Regions from separate parts of the Sodalis sp. RH22 genome, predicted to be linked through region 4. Evidence: predicted binding sites of a transcription regulator. Region 4 holds the regulator's gene; each other region holds the start of a gene.
What was found. Region 4 encodes PurR, which represses purine synthesis genes. Its sites were predicted from a motif close to CANGCAAACGTTTGCNTG; they were not measured.
Positions count from the first base shown of each region.

Region 1 (4,557 bases), 1.7 Mb from region 4:
GAGCAGTACTGATGCTGGCCAGGCTCTTTTTGACCGCGGATTTGACTTAAGCAGCGCTCATCACCGGCCGGAAGGTAGCTTGATACGGCCATTGGTTTAAACCCTTAAATAAAAAAAGGGTTTTGTGATGGCTCTCAACTTTTAAATCTGTATGACAAGTTAAGGTAGCGTACCGCGCGGCATAGCGCTCTATGATAGGTAGATTCCTACTTTAATGAAAAGTTCACAATCTTCGTGACGATTTTGCTGCTACTATCCTGCGAAATCGGTCCACAGGGTGATATTTAAATTAGCATTGCGCGTTCTCTGAGCTTTTATTTTTAAATTATAAATGCTGGTTAGCTCAGGACATCAGCCATCAAAAGGTTGAGTCCTTTTTATAAACTCGAGAGTATTTGGTAAGGAAAAACAGGAATGAAGAAGATAGCATTGGCCGTTTTAGCGACATTGATTGCCCCAGCTCTGCACGCCGCGGAAATTTATAACAAAGACGGCAACAAGCTGGATCTGTACGGCAGCGTGCGCGCCCGCCACTATTTTAGTGACAATAAGACCATTGACGGCGACCAAAGTTACATGCGTTTTGGCTTCAAAGGCCAGACCCAGATTAACGACACCCTGACCGGTTACGGCCAATGGGAATACAATGTTCAGGCCAACCATACTGAAGGCGGCACCGACGCGCTGACCGGCACCAAAACCCGTTTGGGCTTTGCCGGCTTGAAACTGAAAGACTACGGCTCAATCGACTACGGCCGCAACTGGGGCATCGCTTATGATGTCGCGGCGATAACCGATACCGCGCCAATCTTCGATGACCTGACCTACAGCGCCGCCGACGTGTTTATGGGCGGCCGTACCACCGGCGTGGCCACTTATCGCAACAACAACTTCTTCGGCCTGGTCGACGGTCTGAAATTTGGCTTGCAATACCAGGGCGCCAACGACGAAAATTCCGGTAACGCCCGTGCCGCCAACAAATCCAACGGCGACGGTTACGGCGCATCGGCGTCTTATACCTTTGATTTCGGCCTGTCGGTACTCGGCACCTATGCCTCGTCCAACCGCACCCAGCCGCAAAACAGCCTGGCTCTCGGTAACGGCGACAAAGCCGACGTCTGGGCGGGCGGCTTGAAATATGACAATTCCGGCGTCTATGCCGCCGCGTTGTACGGCGAAACGCATAACTACACCCCGATCACCGGCGGCTACGCCAATAAAACCAAGAACTTCGAAGCCATCGCTTCTTATCTGTTCGATTTTGGCCTGAAACCAATGTTCGGTTACTTCCAGTCCAAGGCCAGCGATGTTGAAGGCATCGGCGATGTCGATCTGGTGAAATACTATGACGCGTCCCTGACCTATTTCTTCAACAAGAATATCAATGCGTATGTTGATTATAAAATCAACCGTCTCAGCGAAGACAATAAGCTGGGCATCGCCGACGATGACCAGGTCGGCCTGGGCTTGACCTATCAGTTCTAAGGTTTATCAAACGCAAAAAAAAAGCGGCCCTGCGGCCGCTTTTTTTATGCTGTTTTTTTACGTTGAGCTTATTTATACAGCTCGGCGCTGCCGCGCAGGGTGTCATTACCGCCGGCACCGATAATACGATACGAGGTGGCGTTGGCGGCATCGGCCTTGGCGGCCAGCTGGGATTCCAGATCGGACAGGTTACTGGTGGTGGATGACGATACCACGCCGATGGAATGTTCGCCGGCGGGACGGCTGGTGACTTCCTGGGCGGCGAAGGCGCCGGCGGAAACGGTGCTGAATACGATGGCTGCGATGGCAAGTGTCAGGTTTTTCATAATGTCTGTTCTCATGGTATGAAGCATTAATGGACTGGACGTTAATTTGTTAACGTTCGATAAGTAAATAATAGACATCTTGGCGCCGCAGATCAAGTAATATTTTATCAATCATTAACTAATTACCTAAAGTACTGTAAAGACCGGTGAATATGTTGGCATCGCCGTGTCTGTTTGTTTCCCCGGTCAGGAAACGTCATCCTTGACGCGGCCAGCCGCCTAAATAAATCACGGTGGTCCTTTACAGCGAACCGGGCGGGGGTTAAAGTTAATCAAACGTTTGACTTATTTTATTGGAGCCACCATGCCCCCTTCTCCGGCCCCCACCGCGCGCGGCGAACAGGCGAAAGCCCAGCTGATCGCCGCCGGCATTACCTTATTTGGCGAAAAAGGCCCGCAGACCGCCACCACGCGCGAAATCGCCCAGTTGTCCGGGCAAAATATCGCGGCGATTTTTTATTATTTCGGCTCCAAGGAAGGGCTGTACCTGGCGGTCGCGCAATGGATTGCGGATTTTATCGCCCAGTCCCTGCATTCACAGGCGCAACAAATTGATGCGCTGCTGGCGCAGCCGGAGGTGGATGCCGGGCAGTGCCGGCGTTATCTGCATGAGTCCCTGCTGACCATGACCGGGCTGCTGGCCCGCAGCGAAACGCTGAATCTGAGTAAAATCATCTCGCGGGAGCAGCTCTCCCCCACCGGGGCCTACGCCATTATCCACCAGCAGGCGATTGCGCCGATGCATCAGCGCATCACCCGGCTGGTGGCAGGTTTTACCGGCTGCGATCCGCTGTCGGTCGCCACCATTGTCCACACGCATGCCCTGCTGGGGGAAGTGCTGGCGTTCCGGCTGGCGCGGGAAACCATCCTGCTGCGCACCGGATGGAGCGACCTGGGCCCGGCGCAGGTTACCCAGATCAACCAGGTGCTGACACAGCATATCGATTGGTTCCTTCATGGATTGCGGGCCGAACAGGCCGGCCACACAGGCAAAAAATCATGAATAAAAAAAGTATCGCCGCGGCCGTCATCGTTATCGCGCTGCTGGGCGCGGCGATCTATGGCGTCATGTACTACCACCGCCAGCAAAACCGGCCGTTGACCCTTTACGGCAATGTGGATATCCGCACCGTTAACCTTGGTTTCCGCGTCGGCGGCCGTCTGGCTCAGTTGGCGGTGGATGAAGGCGATGTGGTGCATCCCGGCCAGGTGCTGGCGAAACTGGACGATGCGCCGTATCGTAACGCCCTCGCGCAGGCCCAGGCCAATGTGGACAGCGCCAGGGCCAAACTGGATTTATCCCGCTCCGGGTATCGCAACGAAGAAATCGCCCAGGTGCGCTCGCAGATGGCGCAGTTGCAGGCCGCCTTCAATTATGCCGACAGTTTTTACCATCGCCAGCAGGGCGCCTGGGCCAAACGGGCCATTTCCGCCGACCAGCTGGAGGACGCGCTGACCGCCAGCAACCAGGCCAAGGCCAACCTGCAGGCGGCCAGGGATAAGCTGCAACAGTACCTGGCCGGCAACCGGCCACAGGAGATCGCCTCCGCCGACGCGGATCTCGCCCAGGCGCAGGCGGCGCGGGACCAGGCCGCCCTGGATGCAACCGATACCATGCTGGCGGCGCCCTCGGGCGGCACTATCCTGACCCGGGCGCAGGAGGTCGGCAGCATGCTTGGCGCCGGCGACACCGTATTTACCCTTTCCCTGACGCGGCCGGTGTGGGTGCGCGCCTATATCGATGAACGCAACCTCAACCAGGCGGTACCCGGCACCCGGATTATCATTCGCGCCGACGGCCTGCCGGACAAGGCCTATCACGGTAAAATCGGCTTTGTCTCGCCGACGGCGGAGTTCACGCCTAAAAACGTGGAAACGCCGGAACTGCGCACCGATTTGGTGTATCGCCTGCGGATTATCGTCACCGATGCCGACGACCGGCTGCGCCAGGGCATGCCGGTGACCCTGGATTTCGCCGACGGCCAGGAGCCAACCGCGGCACAGCCCGCCGGCGGGAATGTTTATGCCCGCTAACCAGATTGTGCTGGATGCGCTGGAGAAACGCTTTGCGTCCCTGGCGAAACCGGCGGTGGCCAGCCTGACCATCACCCTGCAAAGCGGCGGGGTCACCGGGCTGGTCGGCCCGGACGGCGCGGGCAAGACCACGCTGCTGCGCATGCTGGCCGGCCTGCTGACGCCAAGCCAGGGCACCCTGCGCGTGGCCGGATTGGATCCGGTGGGCGACGACGCCGGCCTGCACGCCATCCTTGGCTATATGCCGCAGAAGTTCGGGCTGTATGAAGACCTGACGGTGATGGAAAACCTGACGCTGTACGCCAGCCTGCGCGGCATTACCGGCGAACAGCGCCGGCACACCTTCGAGCGCCTGCTGGCTTTTACCGCGCTGGCGCCCTTTACCACCCGGCTGGCGGGCAAGCTGTCGGGGGGAATGAAACAAAAACTCGGCCTGGCATGCACGCTGATAGGCCAGCCCAAGGTGCTGTTGCTCGACGAGCCGGGGGTCGGGGTGGATCCCATTTCCCGCCGCGAGCTGTGGCGCATGGTGCATGAACTGGCCGACGACGGCATGCTGATCCTGTGGAGCACCTCATACCTGGACGAAGCGGAACAGTGCCGCGAGGTGCTGCTGATGAACCAAGGGGAACTGATCTATAGCGGCGCGCCCAAAGCGTTGACGGCGACCATGGCGGGCCGCACGTGGCTGGCCCATGACGCCGCCGGCACC
Region 1 covers NZ_CP178731.1:5,234,495-5,239,051, reverse strand. The annotation lists gene ACL2XN_RS23775 (porin) at 415-1,485, shown strand; gene bhsA (multiple stress resistance protein BhsA) at 1,554-1,811, opposite strand; gene cecR (transcriptional regulator CecR) at 2,116-2,814, shown strand; gene hlyD (secretion protein HlyD) at 2,811-3,845, shown strand; gene ACL2XN_RS23755 (ATP-binding cassette domain-containing protein) at 3,835-4,557, shown strand, end outside.
Region 1: the regulator PurR is predicted to act here: its motif matches at 2,081-2,098, upstream of cecR (transcriptional regulator CecR).

Region 2 (4,557 bases), 1.4 Mb from region 4:
GGTGAAACTGGCGGTTAACCGCGCCCGTGAATCCAATACTCCGGCCATCTTCTGGCTTGACCCGGCCCGCGCCCATGACGCGCAAATGATCCGCAAGGTGGAGCGTTACCTGAAGGATCACGATGTCAGCGGGCTGGATATTCGCATTATGTCGCCGGAAGAAGCGACCCAGTTCTCCATCGATCGCATCCGCCAGGGCAAGGACACCATCTCGGTGACCGGCAACGTGCTGCGCGACTACCTGACCGATCTGTTCCCGATCATGGAACTGGGCACCAGCGCCAAGATGCTGTCCATTGTGCCGCTGATGAGCGGCGGCGGCCTGTTTGAAACCGGCGCCGGCGGCTCGGCGCCAAAACATGTCCAGCAGTTCCTGCAGGAAAACCACCTGCGCTGGGATTCCCTGGGCGAGTTCCTGGCGCTGGCGGCGTCCCTGGACCATGTGGGCAGCACCCGCGCCAACGCCAAGGCGAAGATTTTGGCGAAAACGCTCGATCAGGCCAACGGTAAATTCCTGGATACCAATAAATCGCCTTCGCGTAAAACCGGCGAGCTGGACAATCGCGGCAGCCATTTCTACCTGGCGCTGTATTGGGCGCAGGCGCTGGCGGGGCAGGATGAGGATGCCGAGCTGCGCGATCAGTTTGCCCCCTTGGCGAAAACCCTTGCCGAACACGAAGGCCAGATTGTCGCCGAGTTAAACCAGGTGCAGGGCAAGGCGGTTGATATCGGCGGGTATTATCATCCGTCGCCGGAATTGGCCAGCCGGGCCATGTGCCCAAGCGCCACGCTTAATGGCGCGCTGAAAGATTTTATGGTCTGATGCGCAAAGCGTGATGTTATTTGGGGGACAATTTTGCCGGCGGTGTGATGCATGCCGCCTGGGCAACTATTTCATGTGCAAGGCTTAGGTGTCTCCCTGTAGTGCCTGCGCCGGGCAATACAGGGGGCGCTCGATGCATGGGGCCTGGCATGAACTTCACCGCCCCCGCCTGGGCCTTTTTAAGTGAGTCTCTCCGCGATCTTTCAGCCCAATTCGGCCAGTTTTTGCCGCGCCCATTCCAGCCCGCTGTAATACTCCACTGGTAGCATTGGAGCGAGATGTTCCAACGCCAGGCTCAGCGCGGCGGGATCGCTATGGTTAAGATTCAGGTGGCCGACCTTACGTCCCGGCCTCACCTCTTTTTCATACCAATGCAGATGGACCAGCGGCTCGGCCAGCCATTCGGTGTTGCAGTCGGTGCCGATAAGATTAACCATCACCGACGGTGCCGTGACGGCGGGTTTAGGCATCGGCAGGCCGAGGATGGCGCGCAGGTGCAGCTCGAACTGGCTGATGGACGCGCCGTTTTGCGTCCAGTGCCCACTGTTGTGCACCCGTGGCGCCAGCTCGTTAATCAACAGATCATCGCCGTCGATAAAACATTCCATCGCCATCACGCCGACATATTTTAGTTCATGCATTATTGCCGAGAGCATGCTCTCGGCCCGGCGCTGCAATCTGTCGTCCGGCCGGGCAAAAACCACGCTGGTGCGCAGGATGCCGTCCTGATGCAGGTTATGCGTCAGCGGATAAAACACCCTGTCGCCGTTATGCCCGCGGGCGCCGATCAGCGAAACTTCGCCGGAAAAGGCGATACCGCGCTCAACGATACAACTGCCGTAGCACTCCTGGGGCAGCGCCGCCTCTTCGCCGGGTACGAGACGCCATTGGCCGCGCCCATCATAGCCACCCACGCGCCGCTTGACGATGGCCAGGTCGCCAAAGGAGGCAAACACCTGCGGCCATTGCGCCGCCGCGGTCAGTTCTTCCCAGGGCGCGGTGGCAAGCCTCAGGCTGTCCAGCAGCTGTTTTTGCGTCAGCCGGTCGGCAAGCCGCGGAAAAATATCGCGGTTAACAAAGGCATTATGCTGGGCCAGCTCGCGGGTAAGGGGGGTCTGCGGCCAGCGCTCGATCTCAGCGGTAATCACGCTTTGCGCCACCGGCACCGAGCCGGGATCGGCGTCAAGCCCCACCGGGAAGACCGCAATGCCCAGTGGTTCGCCGGCCTGGCGCAGCATGCGCCCTAGCTGGCCGTTGCCCAGGATACATACCGGTTTCATGCTTCCTCCCGCGGATCGGGATGCGCCAGCACCTCGTCAGTCTGCGTCACACGCCAGGCCGCCAGCCGGGCGGATAATTCCCGATCGTGCAACGCCAGGATCTGCGCCGCCAGCAGTGCGGCGTTGGCCGCGCCGGCCTTGCCGATCGCCAGGGTACCCACCGGCACGCCGCGCGGCATCTGGACAATGGAATAGAGGCTGTCGACGCCGCTTAATGCCGCGCTCTGCACTGGCACGCCAAGTACCGGCACCAGCGTTTTTGCCGCCAGCATGCCGGGCAGATGGGCGGCACCGCCTGCGCCGGCGATAATCACTTCAAACCCGGCGGCGGATGCCTGTTCAGCAAAGCGGAAGAGCTTGTCGGGGGTGCGATGCGCCGAGACGATCTCCACATGACAGGCAAGCTGCAGCGTGGCGAGAATGTCGGCGGCGAATTGCATCGTGGCCCAGTCGCTTTTGGACCCCATGACGATGGCGATTTTTGCCGGGGCAAGATTGGATTGCATGCGCGTGGTGCTCCTGTAAATGTTGCCGACCGCTCTCCCACAGCCTGCGCCGCAATGCGCCCGGCGCAGGCTATCAGAAAGAAGAGGGCGTAGAGCATATCATGTGCGCCTGGAGAGGAAAACGGTTGCGTAGCCGCCGGCGCTATAAATTGCGCCGCTTAATCGAAGGGGAACTCAATCAGCTCGACGCTAGCCCCGGTAACCCGGATCATCGATCCCTGAAGGTGCCAGGCGCCCAGTACCGCGCGATGGGCGATGCCCGCCGCGGTCTGCACGGCATGGATCGCCGGCCGGTGGGTATGGCCATGGATCATCCAATCGGTCCCATGACGCACAAGCGCGGCGGTAACCGCCTCTTGGCTGACGTCCATAATCGTCTGGGATTTCGTCATATTGGCGCGCTGGCTGCTGGCCCGCATCCGTCCGGCAATGCGCAGGCGCCATCTCAGCGGCAGCGCCAGGAACAGGCGCTGCAGCCAACGTTGATTGATTCGCCGGCGGTAGCGTTGATAAGCCTGATCATCGGTACACAGCGTATCGCCGTGCAGAACCAGCACCGACCGGCCGTACAGGGTAAGCAGTTGTTCTTCCGGCAGCAGCGTCATGCCGCTGGCGGCGGCAAAATCCCGGCCCAGCAGGAAATCCCGGTTGCCGTGGATAAAAAAACAGGGTATTCCCCGGCGCGCCAGCGCATTCAGCGCCGCGGCTATCTCGCCGTGCAGCGGGGAAGGGTCGTCATCGCCAATCCAGGCTTCGAACAAATCGCCCAGGATATAGAGCGCGTCGGCGTGGACGGCCTGCCGTTGCAAAAAATGCAGAAAACCGGCGGTAATCGCCGGTTCCTGGACGCTAAGATGAATATCCGCAACAAACAGGGTTGCCATGGCAACGATTTATTCGTCTACGGTCACGCCGGTTATGATCACATCTTCTTTCGGTACATCCTGATGCGGGCCGCTGTTGCCGGTCGCCACGTTTTTAATCTTATCGACAACATCCATACCGTCGGTTACTTCGGCGAAAACGCAATATCCCCAACCGTCCGGGCGTTCGGAACGGAAGTTCAGGAAGTCGTTATCCACCAGGTTAATAAAGAATTGCGCGGTGGCGGAATGCGGATCGTTGGTGCGGGCCATGGCCAGGGTGCCGCGATTGTTCTTCAGGCCATTGTTGGCTTCGTTTTTCACGGTGGCGCGGGTTTTTTTCTGCGTCATGCCGGGTTCAAAACCGCCGCCCTGGATCATGAAACCATTAATAACGCGATGGAAAATGGTATTATCATAAAAGCCGTCACGGCAATAGGTCAGGAAGTTCTCAACGGTTAACGGCGCTTTGTCGGCGAAGGTCTTAATAACGATATCGCCGTGATTGGTATGAAGAGTGACCATAAATAGTTGTCCTACGAGTCGGTAAAAGAGTTGCTCACACGAAGTGATCAAGCAGACTGGATTTATAACATAAGTCTGCCATGGAGTCAGCATTCACCGCAGCGGATGACCATTTCTGTTATTCTGGCAAGCCAGGCCGTGCTGTTGGCCGGGGATAACCCGCCGTTTGAAAACCAGGGCCCCGTCCTTGCATTACCGACGCCTTCAGGGTTCAATACGCTGTTGGAAAATACCCTGTCTCAACTTGTCGCTATACACACGTACCCGTTAACACCATGGAATGAATGTCGATGCTGAAGATTTATAATACCCTGACACGTCAAAAAGAGGATTTCCAACCCATTCATGCCGGTAAAGTCGGTATGTACGTGTGCGGCATCACCGTTTATGACCTTTGTCATATCGGCCACGGCCGGACGTTTGTCGCCTTCGACGTCGTTACCCGGTACCTGCGTTTTAAAGGTTATGAGGTGAAGTATGTGCGTAACATCACCGATATTGACGACAAGATCATCAAACGGGCCCATGCCAACGATGAAAGCATCGATACGCTTACCGGC
Region 2 covers NZ_CP178731.1:2,451,980-2,456,536, reverse strand. The annotation lists gene ACL2XN_RS11305 (NADP-dependent isocitrate dehydrogenase) at 1-823, shown strand, start outside; gene purK (5-(carboxyamino)imidazole ribonucleotide synthase) at 1,027-2,103, opposite strand; gene purE (5-(carboxyamino)imidazole ribonucleotide mutase) at 2,100-2,609, opposite strand; gene ACL2XN_RS11290 (UDP-2,3-diacylglucosamine diphosphatase) at 2,768-3,493, opposite strand; gene ppiB (peptidylprolyl isomerase B) at 3,503-3,997, opposite strand; gene cysS (cysteine--tRNA ligase) at 4,288-4,557, shown strand, end outside.
Region 2: the regulator PurR is predicted to act here: its motif matches at 2,724-2,741, upstream of purE (5-(carboxyamino)imidazole ribonucleotide mutase).

Region 3 (4,557 bases), 1.5 Mb from region 4:
ACTGGAACCCAGGTACGCCGGGATCTTGCCCTTGCAGATAAACAGGTACAGCAAGGTGCCGATACCGTTAAACAGCAGGACGGTGGCCGGATTGATTTTAAATAAAATCGGCACCAGCACCGTGGCGCCGAACATGGCGAACAGATGCTGAAAGCTGAGCGGGATGGTTTGCAGTAGCGGCGGGCGTTCATCAACACCGATGGCGCGACGGGTCATGTTGAGTTTCCTTAAAGTGAGAAGCAAAAAAAAGCCGGCCTGCCGGCCGGCTTGATTTTATTTGGTGCCAAAGAGTTTATCGCCCGCATCGCCGAGGCCCGGCATAATGTAGCCGTGCTCGTTAAGCCCCTTGTCGATGGCCGCGGTATACAGCTCGACATCGGGATGGGCTTTTTCCAGCGCCGCGATACCTTCGGGCGCCGCCACCAGGACCAATATCTTGATACTCTTGCAGCCGGCCTTCTTCAGTAGGTCGATGGTGGCGATCATCGAGCCGCCGGTGGCCAGCATCGGGTCGACCACCAGCGCCATGCGCTCGTCGATGCTCGAGGCCAGCTTCTGGAAATAAGGCACCGGCTCCAGGGTGGTTTCATCGCGATACATGCCGACCACGCTGATACGCGCGCTGGGCACGTTCTCCAGCACGCCGTCCATCATGCCCAGGCCCGCGCGCAGGATAGGCACCACGGTAATTTTCTTACCCTTGATTTGTTCAATTTCCACCGGACCGCACCATCCCTCGATGGTGACCTTTTCAGTTTCCAGATCGGCGGTTGCTACGTAGGTCAGTAAACTTCCCACTTCAGAGGCCAATTCACGAAAACGCTTGGTGCTGATATCATTTTCACGCATCAAACCTAATTTATGTTTCACAAGCGGGTGCTTTACCTCAACGATCTTCATCATTATTCTCCCCAAGTAGCATTAATTGCGCAAAAAAATCGCGAGATTATAACCCCTTTTATTTACTGCGCCATACGAAAATAGCTGATCCTGATCAACCGTTAAGCGAAATAAAGGCTGGACAACAAAAGCCGGGAGGGCGTTTGACATCACCACTCGCAAACGATTGCCCACGCTGTTAGAATTGCCTGCGCCAGAATACAAGCCAACATACCATCTCCGTGGGGATCTTGCAGTGACCGATAAAACCTCTCTCAGCTATAAAGACGCAGGCGTGGATATTGATGCCGGCAACGCCTTGGTAGACCGCATCAAAGGTGTGGTGAAACAGACAAAACGTCCGGAAGTCATGGGCGGGCTGGGTGGGTTCGGCGCGCTATGCGCCCTGCCGCAGAAATACCGCGAACCCATCCTGGTATCCGGCACCGACGGCGTCGGCACCAAGCTGCGTCTGGCGATGGATTTAAAACGTCACGATACCATCGGCATCGATCTGGTGGCGATGTGTGTCAACGATCTGGTGGTGCAGGGCGCCGAGCCGCTGTTCTTCCTGGACTATTTCGCCACCGGCAAACTGGATGTGGATACCGCGGCGGCGGTGATTACCGGCATTGCCGAAGGCTGTAAACAGTCCGGCTGCGCCCTGGTCGGCGGCGAAACGGCGGAAATGCCCGGCATGTATCATGGCGAGGATTATGACGTGGCGGGTTTTTGCGTCGGCGTGGTGGAAAAATCGGAAATCATCGACGGCAGCAAGGTACAGGCCGGTGATACTCTGCTGGCCCTGGCCTCAAGCGGCCCGCACTCCAACGGGTATTCCCTGGTGCGTAAGATCCTTGAGTTCAGCCAAACCGACCCGCTCACCACCCAACTGGACGGCAAGCCCCTGGCCGATCACCTGCTTGAGCCGACGCGCATTTATGTTAAGGCGCTGCTGGAGCTTATCGCGCAAACCGAGATCCACGCCATCGCCCACCTCACCGGCGGCGGTTTTTGGGAAAACATCCCCCGGGTATTGCCGGCGGACACGCAGGCGGTCATCGACGAGGGCAGTTGGCAATGGCCGGCGGTATTCGGCTGGCTGCAGCAGGCCGGCAACGTCAGCCGCCATGAAATGTACCGCACCTTTAACTGCGGCGTCGGCATGATTGTCGTGGTGCCTGCGCACAGCGCCGATCGGGCGCTGTCGTTGCTGGCCGGCCTGGGCGAGACCGCCTGGAAGCTGGGCGAGATCCAGGCGCTGGCCGGCGGCGAACGGGTCATTATCCGTTAATGAAAAAGCTGGTGGTGCTGATCTCGGGCGAGGGCAGCAATCTGCAGGCGGTGATCGACGCCTGCCGGCAGGAAAGAATGCCGGCACGGGTCGCGGCGGTCTTCAGCAACCGGGCCGACGCGTTAGGACTCAGGCGCGCCGCCCGCGCCGATGTGCCCGCCCGCGCGCTGCTGCCCGGCGACTATCCCGACCGCGCGTCCTTCGACCGCGCCCTATGCGAGGCCATCGACCGCTATCAGCCGGACGCGGTGATCCTGGCCGGTTATATGCGCATCCTGTCGCCGGACTTTGTCAGCCATTACGCGGGACGGATGCTGAATATCCACCCTTCCCTGCTTCCCTTGTATCCGGGCCTGCATACCCATCGCCAGGCGTTGGCCAACGGCGATCGCGAACACGGCACCTCGGTGCATTTCGTGACGGAACAGCTGGACGGCGGCCCGGTCATCCTGCAGGCGAAAGTGCCGGTCTTCCCCGGCGACACCGAGGCCGACCTGATCGCCCGGATTAAAACCCAGGAGCATGACATCTACCCACTGGTGATAAGCTGGCTGCTGGATGGCCGGCTTACGCTGCGGGAAGGCGCCGCCTGGCTGGACGGCGCGCCCCTGCCGCCGGCGGGATACGCGGCGGAATAAACGCCGCCGCGCCGCGCCATAACGCCGGCGGCAGCCACGGCGCCCGGCCGGTAAGGACGTTCACTGGGCGCCGACGCCCTTCGCCGGTAACATCGCCAGGCGAATTAGCGCAGGCGGCCGGTAATATATTCTTCGGTCTTACGCTGCGCGGGCGAGGTGAACAGCCGATCGGTGCCGGCGTATTCCACCAGCCTGCCCTGATGGATAAAGGCGGTATAATCCGATACCCGCGCGGCCTGCTGCATATTGTGGGTCACCAGCACCAGGGTGAAATGCGCTTTCAGCGAAATCATCAGTTCCTCGATGGTCAGCGTGGTGATGGGATCAAGCGCCGAGGTCGGTTCATCCAGCAGCAATACTTCCGGTTCAATGGCTATCGCCCTGGCGATGACCAGCCGCTGCTGCTGGCCGTTGGACAAGCGGAACGCATTCTCCTTCAGCCGATCTTTTACTTCATGCCATAGCGCCGCCGCGCGCAGCGCCTGCTCGGCCGCGTCGTCCAGCACCCGCCGGTCGCGAATGCCCAGCAGGCGCAGGCCGTATACCACGTTATCGTAGATGGATTTCGGAAAGGGATTGGGCCGCTGGAACACCATTCCCACCCGCCGCCGGAGCGCCACCACATCCTGCCGCGCGTCGTTGACATCCCGCCCCGACAGGCGCACCGCGCCTTCGACGCGGCAATCATCGTTCAAATCGTTCATGCGGTTAAAACAGCGCAGCAAGGTCGATTTGCCGCAGCCGGAGGGACCGATCAGCGCGGTAATACGCTGCCGCGGGATGCGCAGGGTGATATCCTCAAGCACCGTGCGTCCGCCGTAGGAGACGCTAAGATGCTCGGTCTCCAGGACAGTCTGCTGCGGGGTAAAGCGCTGGACATCCGGCATCTGCGCAAAGAGATCGGGGGTTAGCAGGGACATAAATCACACTCCATTAAAGCGCCAGCGCGCGGTATTTTTCCCGCAGGCGGTGACGCAGGCCGATGGCCGCCAGGTTCAGCCCCACCACGATCACCACCAGCAACAGCGCCGTGGCGAAGACCAAAGGACCCGCCGCGTCGCTATCGGGACTTTGCAGCGCCATATCGTAAATCTGGAAGCCCAGATGCATAAATTTCCGCTCGGCGTGCAGATAGGGAAACACCCCGTCCAGCGGCAGCAGCGGCGCGGATTTAATGACCCCGACCAGCATCAACGGCGCGGTCTCGCCCGCCGCCCGCGCCACCGCCAGGATAAGCCCGGTGATCATCGCCGGGGCCGCGCCCGGCAGCACGACGCGCCACAGCGTTTCCGCCCGGGTGGCCCCCAGCGCCAGCGACCCATGGCGCAGCGACGGCGGAATGCGCGCCAGGCCTTCCTCGGTGGCGACGATCACCACCGGCAACGTCAGCAGGGCCAGCGTCAGCGCGGCCCACAGCAGCCCGGGGGTGCCGAAGGTCGGATTGGGCAACGCATCGGCATAAAACAGTTGGTCCAGCGTACCGCCAAGCACATAGACAAAAAAGCCCAGGCCGAACACGCCATACACAATAGAGGGCACCCCCGCCAGGTTGCCCACCGCAATACGGATTAGCCGGGTCAGCCAGCCGGACTTGGCATATTCATGCAGATACACCGCCGCCATCACCCCGAGCGGCATCACCATCACCGACATCAGCATCACCAGCAGCAGCGTGCCGACAATGGCCGGGAAAACCCCGGCCTGCGCCGGATAGTCATTGGCGTCGCGGGCGACAAAATGACCGAT
Region 3 covers NZ_CP178731.1:5,451,467-5,456,023, reverse strand. The annotation lists gene uraA (uracil permease) at 1-216, opposite strand, end outside; gene upp (uracil phosphoribosyltransferase) at 274-900, opposite strand; gene purM (phosphoribosylformylglycinamidine cyclo-ligase) at 1,136-2,173, shown strand; gene purN (phosphoribosylglycinamide formyltransferase) at 2,173-2,811, shown strand; gene pstB (phosphate ABC transporter ATP-binding protein PstB) at 2,916-3,731, opposite strand; gene pstA (phosphate ABC transporter permease PstA) at 3,745-4,557, opposite strand, start outside.
Region 3: the regulator PurR is predicted to act here: its motif matches at 1,056-1,073, upstream of purM (phosphoribosylformylglycinamidine cyclo-ligase).

Region 4 (4,557 bases):
CGTCGTCATTGTCTCGCTTCCTCAAGCCAGCATCTGGCCTTATCTGCACTGTGCGGGATTACACGCAGTCTCTTCATTTTAGCCACTACCGGCTAAACAAATAAACGTTTTTTTGCCGGCCCGCGCGGTAAAGGCGCGTCAATTCACTCCCGGCCCGCCCACGTAGGACAGGCAATACTATCACTGTAGCGGCTTTTACCCCCTGCCGCCGAACAAAACGGGCTGAAACATTCGGTGCACACCCTCAAAATATGTTGAATAAAGCGCCGCTGAACGCTGTTAAATGCAGCAAAATCGAACTTATTCACGTTTATACACAATAAGTAGTGAATTGATGATGCAATGACGAGGTAAATAGCTTAAATTCCTGTGAGGTGTTGATAACCCCCTATTTTGGGCCACATAAGGATAGCGTTTATCATGCGTTTATGCTTTACGCTTTTTGTGTTGCTTTTTACCCAGTTGTTTTTGAACCTGGCACATGCCGCGCCGAGCGCCGGCGTCAATGCCGATCAGCGCAAATCCCAGGCAGCGGCGGCAAAAACCGGCGACCGGCGCAAACGCAAACCGGTAAAAATAGCCAAGAAAAGCAAACCTGTCGCCAGCGCGCCCGCCGTCAGTGAAAAAGCCAGCATTAAAAAATCGCCGGAACCGGCGCATGAAAAAGCCGGCGTGAAACGGCCTTTGGAACCCGCGGTGGCGAAAACCGGCGCGAAGAAAAGCAAAACCTCCCCTCTTGCCAAGGCATCAAAAACCACGGCGACGAAAAAAATAGCCTCCTTCACTCCGCCGAAAAAAGGCTATAAAAAAGGTTACGGCCGGCACCGGATGATAAAAGATCAGGCGGCGGTAGAACTGGTGGCCAACGATCAGCCGATAAAGATGAGCGAGAGCCATAAGAAACGCTACCAGACCGCCAAGCTTACCGCCATGAATAAACTCCTCTCCCAAATGGGCAAGCCTTACCGTTGGGGCGGCATGTCGCCTAATACCGGCTTTGACTGCAGCGGCCTGATTTATTATGCCTACAAGGATGTGGTACGCATCCATATGCCGCGCACAGCCAACGAAATGTACCACCTGCGCGACGCAGCGCCGGTTAAGAAAGACGAGCTGGAAAGCGGCGACCTGGTCTTTTTCCATATTTCCAATCGCGGCGCGGCGGATCACGTCGGCGTCTATCTTGGCAATGGTCGCTTTATCCAGTCGCCCCGCACCGGCAGCGATATCCGTATCAGCTATCTGAGTGAGGATTATTGGCAGGATCATTACGTGGGCGCCCGCCGGGTGGTCACGCCGAAAAATATCCGCTGAAGGCGCGCCGGAAAAAAAAGAGGAGCCAAGGCTCCTCTTTTTTATATCTGAACCGAGAGGGTGTCAGTTCATGACGGCGGTAAAGCTGAAGACAATAATCACCAGCAGCGAGAACACCGTGGTCAGTAACGACATTTTTAAATCGCTGTCCATTCTATCTCCTTAACGTAAACCAGGGCGCCGGCCTTATCCACCGGCCCGCAGAGCAGTTATCGTCAGTTTGCCATAACAGCGATGAAAAAGCTTGCTCCCAACCTGTAGCCGCCACATTTAACACTTTCACTTTGGCGCGGGATGAACGAAAATTAACGGTTAATTCCACAGCGTCGGAAAGTGCTTGCGCCTTCGACAGACATTATTCCAGCCAGGGCGTACGGGAGTATCAAAGGCATGGCAACCATTAAAGATGTGGCAAAACGCGCTAATGTATCGACAACCACCGTTTCGCATGTGATCAATAAAACCCGTTTTGTTGCGCAAGACACTCAAATTGCCGTGCTGGACGCCATTAAACAACTGCATTATTCACCCAGCGCCGTGGCGCGCAGCCTGAAGGTCAATCGCACCAAGTCCATCGGCCTGCTCGCCAGCACCAGCGAGGCGCCCTATTTCGCCGAAATTATCGAGGCGATTGAGCACCATTGCTTTGCTCGCGGTTATACCCTGATATTGTGCAATTCGCACAATGATCTCGAAAAACAGCGCGCCTATCTGGCGATGCTGGCGCAAAAGCGCGTCGACGGCCTGCTGGTGATGTGCGCCGAGTATCCCGAAACGCTGCTGGATATGCTTGAGGAATATCAGCATATCCCCATGGTGGTCATGGATTGGGGTGAGGCCCGCCGTGATTTTACCGACACCATTATCGATAACGCCTTTGCCGGCGGTTATATGGCGACGCAATATTTGCTTAAACGCGGCCATCGCGCCATCGGCGCCATTCCCGGACAGCTGGCGCGCAACACCGGCGGCGGCCGCCACCGCGGCTATCTGCATGCCATGGCGGAGGCCGGCATCCCGTTAAACGACCGCTGGATTGTGCAAGGCAATTTCGAGCCTGAATCCGGCTACCTGGCGATGAAACAAATCCTGGCGCAAACGCCGCGTCCCACCGCGGTCTTCTGCGGCGGCGACATTATGGCCATGGGCGCACTGTGCGCCATTAATGAAATGGGCCTGAGCGTACCTGAGGATATTTCTATCATCGGCTACGACAACGTGCGCAATTCGTGCTTTTTCAGCCCGGCGCTGACCACCATCCATCAGCCTAAAGAGGATTTGGGCGAGGCGGCGCTTACCATGCTGCTCGATAGGATTACCAGCAAACGCGAGAACGCCAAAACCATCGAAGTCCATCCGTCGCTGATTGAACGCCGTTCGGTCGCAGACGGTCCCTTCCCCGCTTAAGGCCACGCGCCAGGCCCGGGCAACGGGCTGGCGCCTCCAGGGTCTGTTGCTATGTAAAGCGCCGTCCGCCTCGGACACAAGATTTTTCATATAATGATCTCTGTGCAAAGAGTTATTGTTTCAGCGAGAAATCATTAAGTTATAATGGGAAATACATTAGCGCGTTAGCTATTGTCTAAATTAAAATGCAGGCTTATACTCAATATCGTTAACAATTATAACGAGTTGTCTAATAAATTTGTATAAAAGTATGTCGTGTTTTCCAACATGACATCACCCTTTTATAAAGCGCCCGGCTAAGTCGCAGTCTAAGGTTTACTTTATATTCCTCTGTTGATGGTGATACTTCAGACACCACGGATAACCGTGGATTCTTATAAAGCCCGCAGGCATGGTGAGTGCTTTTCCTGACGGGGCACTGCAGAAGAAAGGTGATGGAGAAGCTATGAGTTCCTCGTGCGTTGAAGACCTGAGCTTTCATGATAATGATTGGTACCGTATCGTCCATGAATTGCTCTCTGAAGCCGGTATTGAACTCAATGGTTCAAGACCATTTGATATCCGAATCAAGAATCCGGGATTTTTTAAGCGCGTATTGCAGGATGGATCTTTGGGATTGGGCGAGAGTTACATGGATGGCTGGTGGGAGTGTGAGCGGCTGGACATTTTTTTCCAGCGTGTTCTCAGGGCGGGTCTGGAGAATAAACTTCCGCATCATTTAAAAGATACCTTACGCATTGCCGCCGCCCGGCTGATGAACCTCCAGTCGCGCAAGCGGGCCTGGATCGTGGGCAAAGAACATTACGATTTGGGTAACGATCTGTTTGAAAAGATGCTCGATCCCTATATGCAATATTCCTGCGGCTACTGGAAACAGGCGACCACCCTCGAGGAAGCCCAGCAGGATAAGCTGAAGATGATTTGCGAAAAACTGCAGCTGCGACCCGGCCTGACGCTGCTGGACGTGGGCTGCGGCTGGGGCGGGCTTGCCGCCTACGCGGCCAGGAATTATGGCGTATCGGTACAGGGCGTCACTATCTCTGCCGAGCAGCAAAAGCTGGCGCAAACGCGCTGCGAGGGACTGGATGTCACCATTTTGCTGCAGGACTATCGCGATCTGGATATGCAATTTGACCGTATTGTTTCAGTCGGCATGTTCGAACACGTAGGCCCCAAGAATTACGCCACCTATTTCAACGTTATCGATCGCAACCTGAAACGGGATGGCCTGTTCCTGCTGCATACCATCGGCTCGAATATCACCGATATGAATGTCGACCCGTGGATAAATAAGTATATTTTTCCTAACGGCTGCCTGCCGTCGGTACAGCAGATTGCCCATGCCAGCGAAAAGCATTTTGTTATGGAAGACTGGCATAACTTCGGCTCTGATTACGACAAAACGCTCATGGCCTGGTATGAACGTTTTGTCGCCGCCTGGCCGGCGCTGTCCAACAAATACTCCGACCGTTTTTACCGAATGTTCAGTTATTACCTGAATGCCTGCGCGGGGGCATTCCGCGCGCGCAATATCCATTTATGGCAGGTATTGTTCAGCCCGGAAGGCGTGGATGGCGGTATTCGCGTACCCCGTTAATACCATGGAACGCCAGGCCCTTTAACACCGCACTCAAGGCAGGCGTGTTAAAGGGAGAGCGCGCCGATGGGGTCGAAGCGGCCATCTCCTGGCCGCCAGAGCGCCCCATGGCACGCCTGGCTCGCCAACACCGCACTCAAGGCAGGCGTGTTAAAGGGTATTTAACGTCGCGGCAATCGCCGCCTCCCGCTGCGCCAGCACACGCTCCACCGTATCCACCACCGCCTGGGTCTGGGGAT
Region 4 covers NZ_CP178731.1:1,101,403-1,105,959, reverse strand. The annotation lists gene ACL2XN_RS05050 (Grx4 family monothiol glutaredoxin) at 1-9, opposite strand, end outside; gene ACL2XN_RS05045 (NlpC/P60 family protein) at 421-1,314, shown strand; gene ACL2XN_RS05040 (YnhF family membrane protein) at 1,378-1,467, opposite strand; gene purR (HTH-type transcriptional repressor PurR) at 1,705-2,721, shown strand; gene cfa (cyclopropane fatty acyl phospholipid synthase) at 3,167-4,318, shown strand; gene ACL2XN_RS05025 (riboflavin synthase subunit alpha) at 4,469-4,557, opposite strand, start outside.